Regions from separate parts of the Mesorhizobium waitakense genome, predicted to be linked through region 1. Evidence: riboswitches for the same ligand, from Rfam matches in the RefSeq annotation. Region 1 holds a riboswitch; the other holds the start of a gene.
The links. A riboswitch is a leader RNA that binds a small molecule or an ion and turns the genes downstream of it on or off. The one in region 1 is predicted to bind cobalamin.
Positions count from the first base shown of each region.

Region 1 (4,175 bases):
CGAAGTCCAGCTTGTCTATGTCGACATCGGCCGCGCCGACCTGCCGCTGGTGACCAAGCTGCCTGGCAATGTCGAGGTCAAGCGCGGTGTGACGCTGCGGCTGAGCGCGGACGCCAACGACCTTCACATCTTCGACGCGGACGGGCACTCCTTCTCGCTCCGTCAGCCGGAAGTAAAGGCGGCTTGAGACAGAACCAAGTCTCGACACGAAAAGAGCGGCGGGCCAGGCCCGCCGCTCTTTTTTGGAAATCAACTTCGGCTGTTAGTGATTGCCGAAGAGGTCGCGGTCGGCGCTCTGCGGGGCGGACTTCTCTACGTCACCCGACGAGTTGAGCAGCTTGCCGACGAAACCACCGCTGTTGCGGATCGAGCCCGTTTGCGAGTTGTCAACCGAACCGACCGCAGGCTGGTTGGCGCCATTCGAACCGTAGTTGTCGCTGGCGGCGAAAGCGCTGCCGGAGATCGCCACGACGGCGGCGGCAGCAAGCATGATCTTCTTCATTTCAAATCTCCTGAATTCTGGATTTCGCCAGGACGGCGGGAGAGCCCGCCGCCTTCTGGGAATCGGCTGTTAGTTGTTGCCGAAGAGGTTACGGTTGCTACCCTGGGCAGGCGTCTGAGCAGCCGGCTCCGACTTCTTGGTCGAAGCGGTGTACGAGCTGTCGACAGCAGCGGTGGCTGCCGGGGCATTCGAACCATAGTGGTCGCTGTTCGCGAAGGCGCTGCCGGAAATGGCCAGAAGGGCGGCGGCAGTGAGGATGATCTTTTTCATTTTTTGGTACTCCAGTATTTCTTATTTTTGCCGTCCGTCTAGCGGCGTGTCTTGGGAAGAAATCGCGTCGTTCGGACAGCCCCGATGTGGGAGAGCCATCCAGCCATTTCCAATCACGAAGTTGTTCCGCGTGGACCAAGAATCCACCACTTGAAATTGTGCCAGGGGTTTCCGCACTCAATGTTTTTCTAAGTTATATCAAAGAGTTGTACGAAACAGGTACCCCGATCACCAACTGTGTCGGAGGCCCAGCGTTCACACGTCCTGCACGCACCGTCAACAGAAACGAACCGTTCGGTTCGATTTTAGCGGCAGCTAATAGTCACTTTTCGATACCGTTAACCTTTTTTGCTTCCTGGCAAGGGGGTCGGTTTCGGCGATATTGGAGCCGGCTATGGTTGCCCAAGAGATAGGGTTCCGCTCCGCGATCGCCGACCGGAACGTTTCGCAAGCGTGTCGCGCCGCATGGATATGATGTCGTTTTCATGCCGATGACGCGCCCGCGATCGTGATTAGATCATGTCATCTCAGGTGCCGCTTCGTGACGACGAGGCGGAGAATTGGGAAGCCGGTCAGAATCCGGCGCTGCCCCCGCAACGGTGGTGGAGTTCAAGTCGCAACGGGAGACCACTGGGCGTCAGCCTGGGAAGGTGTCGCGATGGTCCGCAAGGACAACTCCAGAGCCCGGAAACCAGCCCGAGATGTTTAGACTCGACTGATCGCGGTGGGCGGTCAAGAGGCGGATAGTGCATGTCCGGCGCATCGCCGGCCTGCGTCCAATCCTTCCTCCGTCACCACCAGTTCAGTCCTTAGAAACGAGGACAGGACATGGATGCTCGCAACGACATGCTGAGGCTCTTGAGTGGCCGGCGGCAAGGCTTTTCGCTGGAACAGCCCTTCTACACCGATCCAGACTATTTCAAGCTCGACATGGAGCTGATCTGGTATCGCGACTGGCTGTTCATCGGTCATGATTGCGAACTGCCGAGGCCGGGCAGGTACATCACGGCGCAGATTGGCGACTATCCAGTCGTGCTTGTCCGCGACCAGAAGGGCAATATCAACGCCTTCCACAATTCCTGCCGCCATCGCGGCAGCCGCGTCTGCAATTCCGACAAGGGCACGGCGGCAAAGCTGGTCTGCCCCTATCACCAATGGACCTATGAGCTGGACGGAAGGCTCTTGTTTGGCAGGCAGATGGCCGACGGTTTCGACAAGAGCCAGTTCGGCTTGAAGCCAGTCGCCTGCCAAAGCGTCGGTGGCTACATTTTCATCTGCCTGGCCAAGGAGCCGGCGGATTTCGCACCGATGCGCGCGATGATCGAGCCCTACCTTTTGCCGCACCGGCTGCGCGAGGCCAAGGTGGCGTTCGAGTCGACCATTGTCGAGAAGGGCAACTGGAAGCTGGTCTGGGAAAACAACCGCGAGTGCTATCATTGCGCCGGCAATCATCCGGAGCTCTGCAAGACTTTTCCAGAGGCACCCACGGTGACCGGCGTGCAAGGCGCCGACAGCGACCCGGAAATGCTTGCGCACTGGGCGAAATGCGAAGCGGCCGGCCTGCCGAGCAAATTCCGCATCGACCCGGCCGGACAGTACCGCGCCACCCGCGCGCCGCTGCTGCGCGATGCCGTCAGCTACACGATGACGGGAAAGCGTGCGGTCAAGAAGAACCTGTCCGACAGCGTTTCGACCGACCGCATCGGTTCCTTGCTGCTCTATCACTATCCGACGACCTGGAACCACATTCTGGGCGACCACGCCGTCACCTTCCGGGTGTTGCCGATCAGCGCCACGGAGACCGCGGTGACGACCAAATGGCTGGTTCACAAGGATGCGGTCGAAGGCATCGATTACGATCTCGACGAACTCACCCATGTCTGGACCGAGACCAACGACCAGGACCGGCGGATCGTCGAGGAAAACGCCTTCGGCATCCTGTCGCCCGCCTACGAGCCCGGCCCTTATTCGGAGCTGCATGAGGGTGGCGTCATCCAGTTCGTCGAGTGGTACGCGTCGTTCATCGGCCCGCGCCTTGCCGAAGGCGGCCGGCCGGCGCTGCGCAGCGTTGCCTAGTGCATGTCGCCCAAAAATGCGCAGCGGTTTTGGGATCTCGACATGCACAGGGCAAGAGTGAGGACAAGAGGATGAATGCGATGACCGATCTCGGCCTCTATCGCCATCTCGACCAGATGACGCCCTGGAACGACCGGCTCCAGGTGCTGGAAGTGATCGGCGTCAGCGACGAAGCGCCTGATGTGAAGACCTTCACCTTCCGCTCCGACAACCAGACCTGGTTCCGCTACAAGCCGGGGCAGTTCGTGACGCTGGAACTGCCGACCGCCGACGGGCCGCTGATGCGCACCTATACGCTGTCGTCTTCGCCATCGCGGCCGTTCTCGATCGCGGTGACGATCAAGGCTCAAGCGGGCAGCATCGGCACACGCTGGATGTTCGACCATCTGACGCCGGGCTCGCACGTCAAGGCCTATGGGCCGACAGGCGACTTTTCGCTGCACAGCCACCCGGCCGCCAAGTACCTGTTCATTTCAGCCGGCTCGGGCGTGACGCCAATGATGTCGATGCTGCGTTGGCTGAACGACTGCGCACCATGGACCGATGTCGGCTTCGTCAATTGCGCGCGGCGCCCGGAAGAGATCATTTTCCGCAAGGAGCTCGAACTGCTCGGCAGCCGCATGCCGGGCCTGTCGCTCGGCTTCATGATCGAGGAGCGGTCCAGCCGCGAGGGCTGGTTCGGCCATATGGGCCGCATCGACGCGATCCGGCTGCCATTGCTGGCGCCCGATTTCCGCGAGCGTGAAATCTTCTGCTGCGGCCCCGATCCTTTCATGCGCGCGGTGCGCGGCATGCTGGACGCCGCCGGCTTCGACATGACGAAGTACCATCAGGAGAGCTTTGCCGCGCCTGTCGTGGAGGAGATCCCGGCACCGTTCACCTCGCCGGTGGAAGACGGCGCCGCCATTGTCGTCGAAGCCGCGACACCGATCCGGTTTTCGCTTTCGGATGTCGAGGCCGAATGCGTCGCCGGCCAGACCGTGCTGCAGACGGCCCGCGCCTCGGGTGTACGGATTCCGGCTGCCTGCGAGTTCGGCCTCTGCGGAACCTGCAAGGTGAAGAAGGTCGCGGGCGATGTCGAGATGAGCCACAATGGTGGCATCCTCGATCACGAAATCGACGACGGCTTTATCCTCGCCTGCTGCTCGAAGCCACTTTCGGCGCTCGAGATCGAGGCGTGACCGCCGGGCGATGCCAGGCCGCAGGACGACGACTACGGAAAACCTCTCGAAGTGCCGTGTCCGTTCAAACTCCGTAACGCTCGGTGCGGATGATCTCCGCTGCGACGCCGGCATCGATCAGCGCTTGGGCGGCGGCCGAAACGAAG
Region 1 is NZ_JBWKME010000194.1:109,387-113,561, reverse strand. Features, by position in the region: gene AC07FD_RS36415 (ABC transporter ATP-binding protein) at 1-187, shown strand, start outside; gene AC07FD_RS36410 (DUF680 domain-containing protein) at 263-502, opposite strand; gene AC07FD_RS36405 (DUF680 domain-containing protein) at 572-772, opposite strand; cobalamin riboswitch at 1,285-1,486, shown strand; gene AC07FD_RS36400 (aromatic ring-hydroxylating oxygenase subunit alpha) at 1,601-2,848, shown strand; gene AC07FD_RS36395 (FAD-binding oxidoreductase) at 2,929-4,029, shown strand; gene AC07FD_RS36390 (ferredoxin reductase) at 4,094-4,175, opposite strand, start outside.

Region 2 (4,175 bases), on a different contig from region 1:
CCAGCTTCTGCACCAGCGCGTTCATATTAGCCAGACCGCCCTCGCGAAAATAGTCGAGCAGGCCGTTGAGTTCCTCGCGCGGCAGTGTCGAGGCTTCGATCAGGCGCAGATCCTCGTCGCGGCATTCGCCGGGCAGCAGAGCCAGTTTTATGCCGCGCGCGCGGGCGGTCGAGGCAAGCTGGTCGCAGCCGTAGCGCCACCAGTCGTAGCCGCCGAGGATGCGCACGAGGATAACTTTGGCGTGGCGGGCGACGCTGTCGACCCAGAGGTCGACGGACATCGGATGACGCAGGTCGCGCAAGGCCGCCAGCCGCATCGAGGGCAGGCGCTCGGCATCGGCCTTCCATGCCGCCGCCAGTCCGGCAAGATCGCTGTCGGTGAAGGACAGGGCCACGATATCCGCCGGCGTCTGCCGCAGATCGACCGGCTCGGCGAGATCGTCGAGCGAGGCGGAGGTCGTTGTGAGGATGTGCATCGCGGCCCGTGGTTTGCGTCAGCCGGCGAGTATACGCTCGATCGCCGGGCGGTTCAGCCCCTTCAGGCCGATGACGACGAGGCGCGAGCGGCGGTCATCCCCGGCGGTCCAGGCGCGGTCGTAGTAGTGATTGACGCGCGGTCCTACGGCCTGCAGCAAGAGCCGCATCGGCTTGCCGCCGACCTCGACGAAGCCTTTCACGCGCAGCACGTTCTCTTCCTCGGCGGCGGTAGCGACGCGCTTTGCCAGGTCATCGGGATTGGCGATCGAGGCAATGTCGATGACGAAAGAGTCAAAGTCGTCGTGCTCGTGGTCGAGTTCGTCGTCGTGGTGGGTCTTGCGGTTCTCGATGTCGTCCTCGACGGCAAGGCCAAGGCCGAGCAGCACCGACGGATCGACCTTGCCTTGCGACGTCGGCACGATCTTCACGGCGCGAGCGATGTGCTCATTGATGATGGCGTTGGCGCGGGCGGAGCCCGCAGTGTCCATCAGGTCGCTCTTCGACAGGATGATCAGGTCGGCGCAGGCGATCTGGTCCTCGAACACCTCCTCGACCGGATCGTCGTGATCGAGCGTCTCATCCTGGGCGCGCTGTGCCTGAAGTGCGTCCATGTCATTGGCGACGCGGCCTTCGGCGAGTGCGGGACCGTCGACGACGGCGATGACACCATCGACCGTCACGCGGCTCCTCACTGTCGGCCACTGAAAGGCCTGGACCAGTGGCTTGGGCAGAGCCAGGCCCGAGGTCTCGATCAGGATGTGGTCGACCTTCGGCGACAGCGACAGGATCTGGTCGAGCGCCGGCACGAAATCGTCCGCAACGGTGCAGCAGATGCAGCCATTGGCCAGTTCGACGATGTTTTCCTCCGGGCACGTGTCGATGCCGCAGCCCTTCAGGATCTCGCCGTCGATGCCGATGTCGCCGAACTCATTGACGATGATGGCGATCCGCTTGCCGCCAGCGTTTTCCAGGAGATGGCGGATCAGCGTCGTCTTGCCGGCGCCGAGGAAGCCGGTGACGACGGTGCAGGGGACGCGGGAGACGGAAGCAGTCATGATCAGTCCTTCAGCAGGTCGAGGGGAGGGATGCGGGCCACGAGGCCGCGCTTGAGGCTATCGGGACGGCCGCGCCACGGGATCAGGCCGTCGGTCGAGGTGGCGAAGAGTTTGGCGCCGGTGACGAGGTCGGCGCCGCCGGTTGTGGTCAGGTCGCCGAAGACGTAGCTCCAGCAGCCGTCGCGCAGGATGGCGGCACTGAGCCGGCGCTTGCAATTGCCGAGGCATTCGACGCTGCGGACGCGGATGTTTTCGCCAGATGCAGCGCGGCGTGTATCATCCGCGAGCAGTTCGCCGGCGCGGGGATGAGCATCGGAACCTGTTTCATCGCGACAGGAAGCACAGACGATGACCGTCACGCCGGCAAGGGCATCGCTCTCGCCGGACGAATTGTCCGCTGTGCCAGCCGAAAAACTGCTGTCGTGGTCCAAAAATCGGGCTCCTTGCCCGGAAACCCGCCGGGCGATCGGATTCTATAGTCGCAGACGGCAGGTCTCCTGGCTCGCGGGTCATCGCCTTGGGTAGCCGCCTTCCCGGGAATACCCCAGTGGCTTTCGGCCTTGGCTCTTCGCTTACAGTTGCGGGGACAGCCGCGGATTTGAAATCGGAATTTCGCACCGCATTCCCTCTTGGCTCCTCTCGTTGAAGAGAGGAGACCGTCTGGAGCGGATTTAGGCTTTTGCGGGCGGCGGTGTCAACGTGGGCTTACGACACGGTCAGGTCGGCCAGCGCCGGACCCAAATCACCGGCTGATGTCACTTCAATACGTTCAAGGCCGAGCCAGCCCTGCATCTGCTTCAATTCCTCGAAGAGTTCTGCAGCGGTTTCAGGCGGCGCGCCGGGCTCTGCATAGGCGGCATGGATGCGCAGGACACTGGCGGGGCGATCGGCCTTGAGGTCGACGCGGCCGACGATCCGGTCGCCGAGCAGGAACGGCAGGACGTAGTAGCCATACTGGCGTTTATCGGCCGGGGTATAGATCTCGATGCGATAGTGGAAATCGAACAGCCGCTCCGTGCGTGACCGTTCGAAGACGACCGGATCGAACGGCGCCAGCAAAGCGCGGGCCTCGATTTTTCGTGGCAAACGCGCGTCTTTATGAAGATAGGCCGGCTTGTCCCAGCCTTCGACACGCACAGGCAGCAGTTCGCCTGTTTCAACCAGTTCCTCCAGTCGGCCCTTCATGTCGGCGGGCGACAGGCGGAAATAGTCGCGCAGGTCGCCTGATGTCGCGATGCCGTGGGCGCGGGCAGAAATGCGCAGCAACTCGCGGTGCGCGTCCTCGGCGGCGGGCACCGGCAGGTCGAGGATCGCCTGCGGCAGCACGCGCTCCGGCAGATCGTAGAACCGCTCGAAACCGCGACGGTGCGCCGTTGTGATGCGCCCGGCCCAGAACAGCCATTCGAAGGCGTGCTTGGCATGGCTCCAGCCCCACCAGCCGCCCGAGCCTTTCTGGCCTTCGAGCGCGGAAGCGGCGATCGGCCCGCGCTCAACGACCTCGCGATAGATCTGTTCGATGTAGCCAGCATGTTCGCGGCCCCATTTGGCGAGGCCGAGATACATTTCGTCGCCGCGCTCGGCCCGCTGCATGCGCCAGCGCATCAGCGGGTAGGTCTCGACCGGCAGGAAGGAGGCTTCGTGTGCCCAGTATTCAAACACCGTGCGCTTGCGCGTCACGGCGGCGTTGTCGAGCAGAGCGAAGGGGTAGGGGCCAAGGCGCGAATAGAGCGGCATATAGTGGGCGCGCACCACTGCACTGACGGAATCGATCTGCAGCAGGCCGATGCGGGAGAGAACGCGGGCGAAATGGCGGCGGTCGGGCATACCGGCGGGGCGGGGATCGAGAAACCCCTGGGCGGCGAGCGCGATGCGCCGGGCCATGGCAAGCGAGAACTTTTCCTTCATGCAGACATCACTCTGAGGGTGGTTGGCCGAAGTTCTGATGGGTGATTCCGGCCCATGCTAGCAGGGTTTTGGCGGCAACCATGTCAGGAGACAAAAGTGGAGTGAAAAGAGAAGGAAATCAAACAGGAGCGGATCGGACCAGTTTCCTCGGATATGCCGTCCAGCACCGCGTTTTGAACAAGGTTTGACTTGCTTCGCTGGAAGTGCTGCGCTAACCCTCGCCGCGTTGCAGCATAGGCCCTTAAAACGGTTCAGCGGTTAAACTGTCACGCTTCCGCATTAGGGTCCGGTGCTGTAATCAACGTGGATTGGCGCCAACGGAAAGCCGAGCATGAACGCACTTTTAGGTTCATACCTGCCCATCGTCCTGTTCATCGGCGTTGCACTCGTCGTCGGCCTGGCGCTGTTGGCCGCCCCCTTCCTGGTCGCCTACCGCAATCCCGATCCCGAAAAGCTTTCCGCCTACGAGTGCGGTTTCAACTCGTTCGACGACGCCCGCATGAAATTCGACATTCGCTTCTACCTGGTCTCGATCCTGTTCATCATCTTCGATCTGGAAGTGGCCTTCCTGTTCCCGTGGGCGGTGTCCTTCTCGAAGATCGGCATGCTCGGCTTCTGGTCGATGATGGTCTTTTTGGCGGTGCTGACCATCGGCTTTGCCTATGAATGGAAAAAAGGAGCGCTGGAATGGGATTGAACAACAGTTCCGGCACGCTCGTCGCGCCAAAGCCAAAGGGTC
Region 2 is NZ_JBWKME010000050.1:143,281-147,455, reverse strand. Features, by position in the region: gene cobN (cobaltochelatase subunit CobN) at 1-475, opposite strand, end outside; gene cobW (cobalamin biosynthesis protein CobW) at 494-1,531, opposite strand; gene AC07FD_RS11980 (DUF1636 family protein) at 1,534-1,962, opposite strand; cobalamin riboswitch at 2,002-2,207, opposite strand; gene AC07FD_RS11975 (winged helix-turn-helix domain-containing protein) at 2,237-3,436, opposite strand; gene AC07FD_RS11970 (NADH-quinone oxidoreductase subunit A) at 3,768-4,133, shown strand; gene AC07FD_RS11965 (NuoB/complex I 20 kDa subunit family protein) at 4,124-4,175, shown strand, end outside.
Region 2: it holds a riboswitch for cobalamin, as region 1 does, so the genes downstream of both, AC07FD_RS11980 (DUF1636 family protein) here and AC07FD_RS36400 (aromatic ring-hydroxylating oxygenase subunit alpha) in region 1, are expected to answer to the same signal.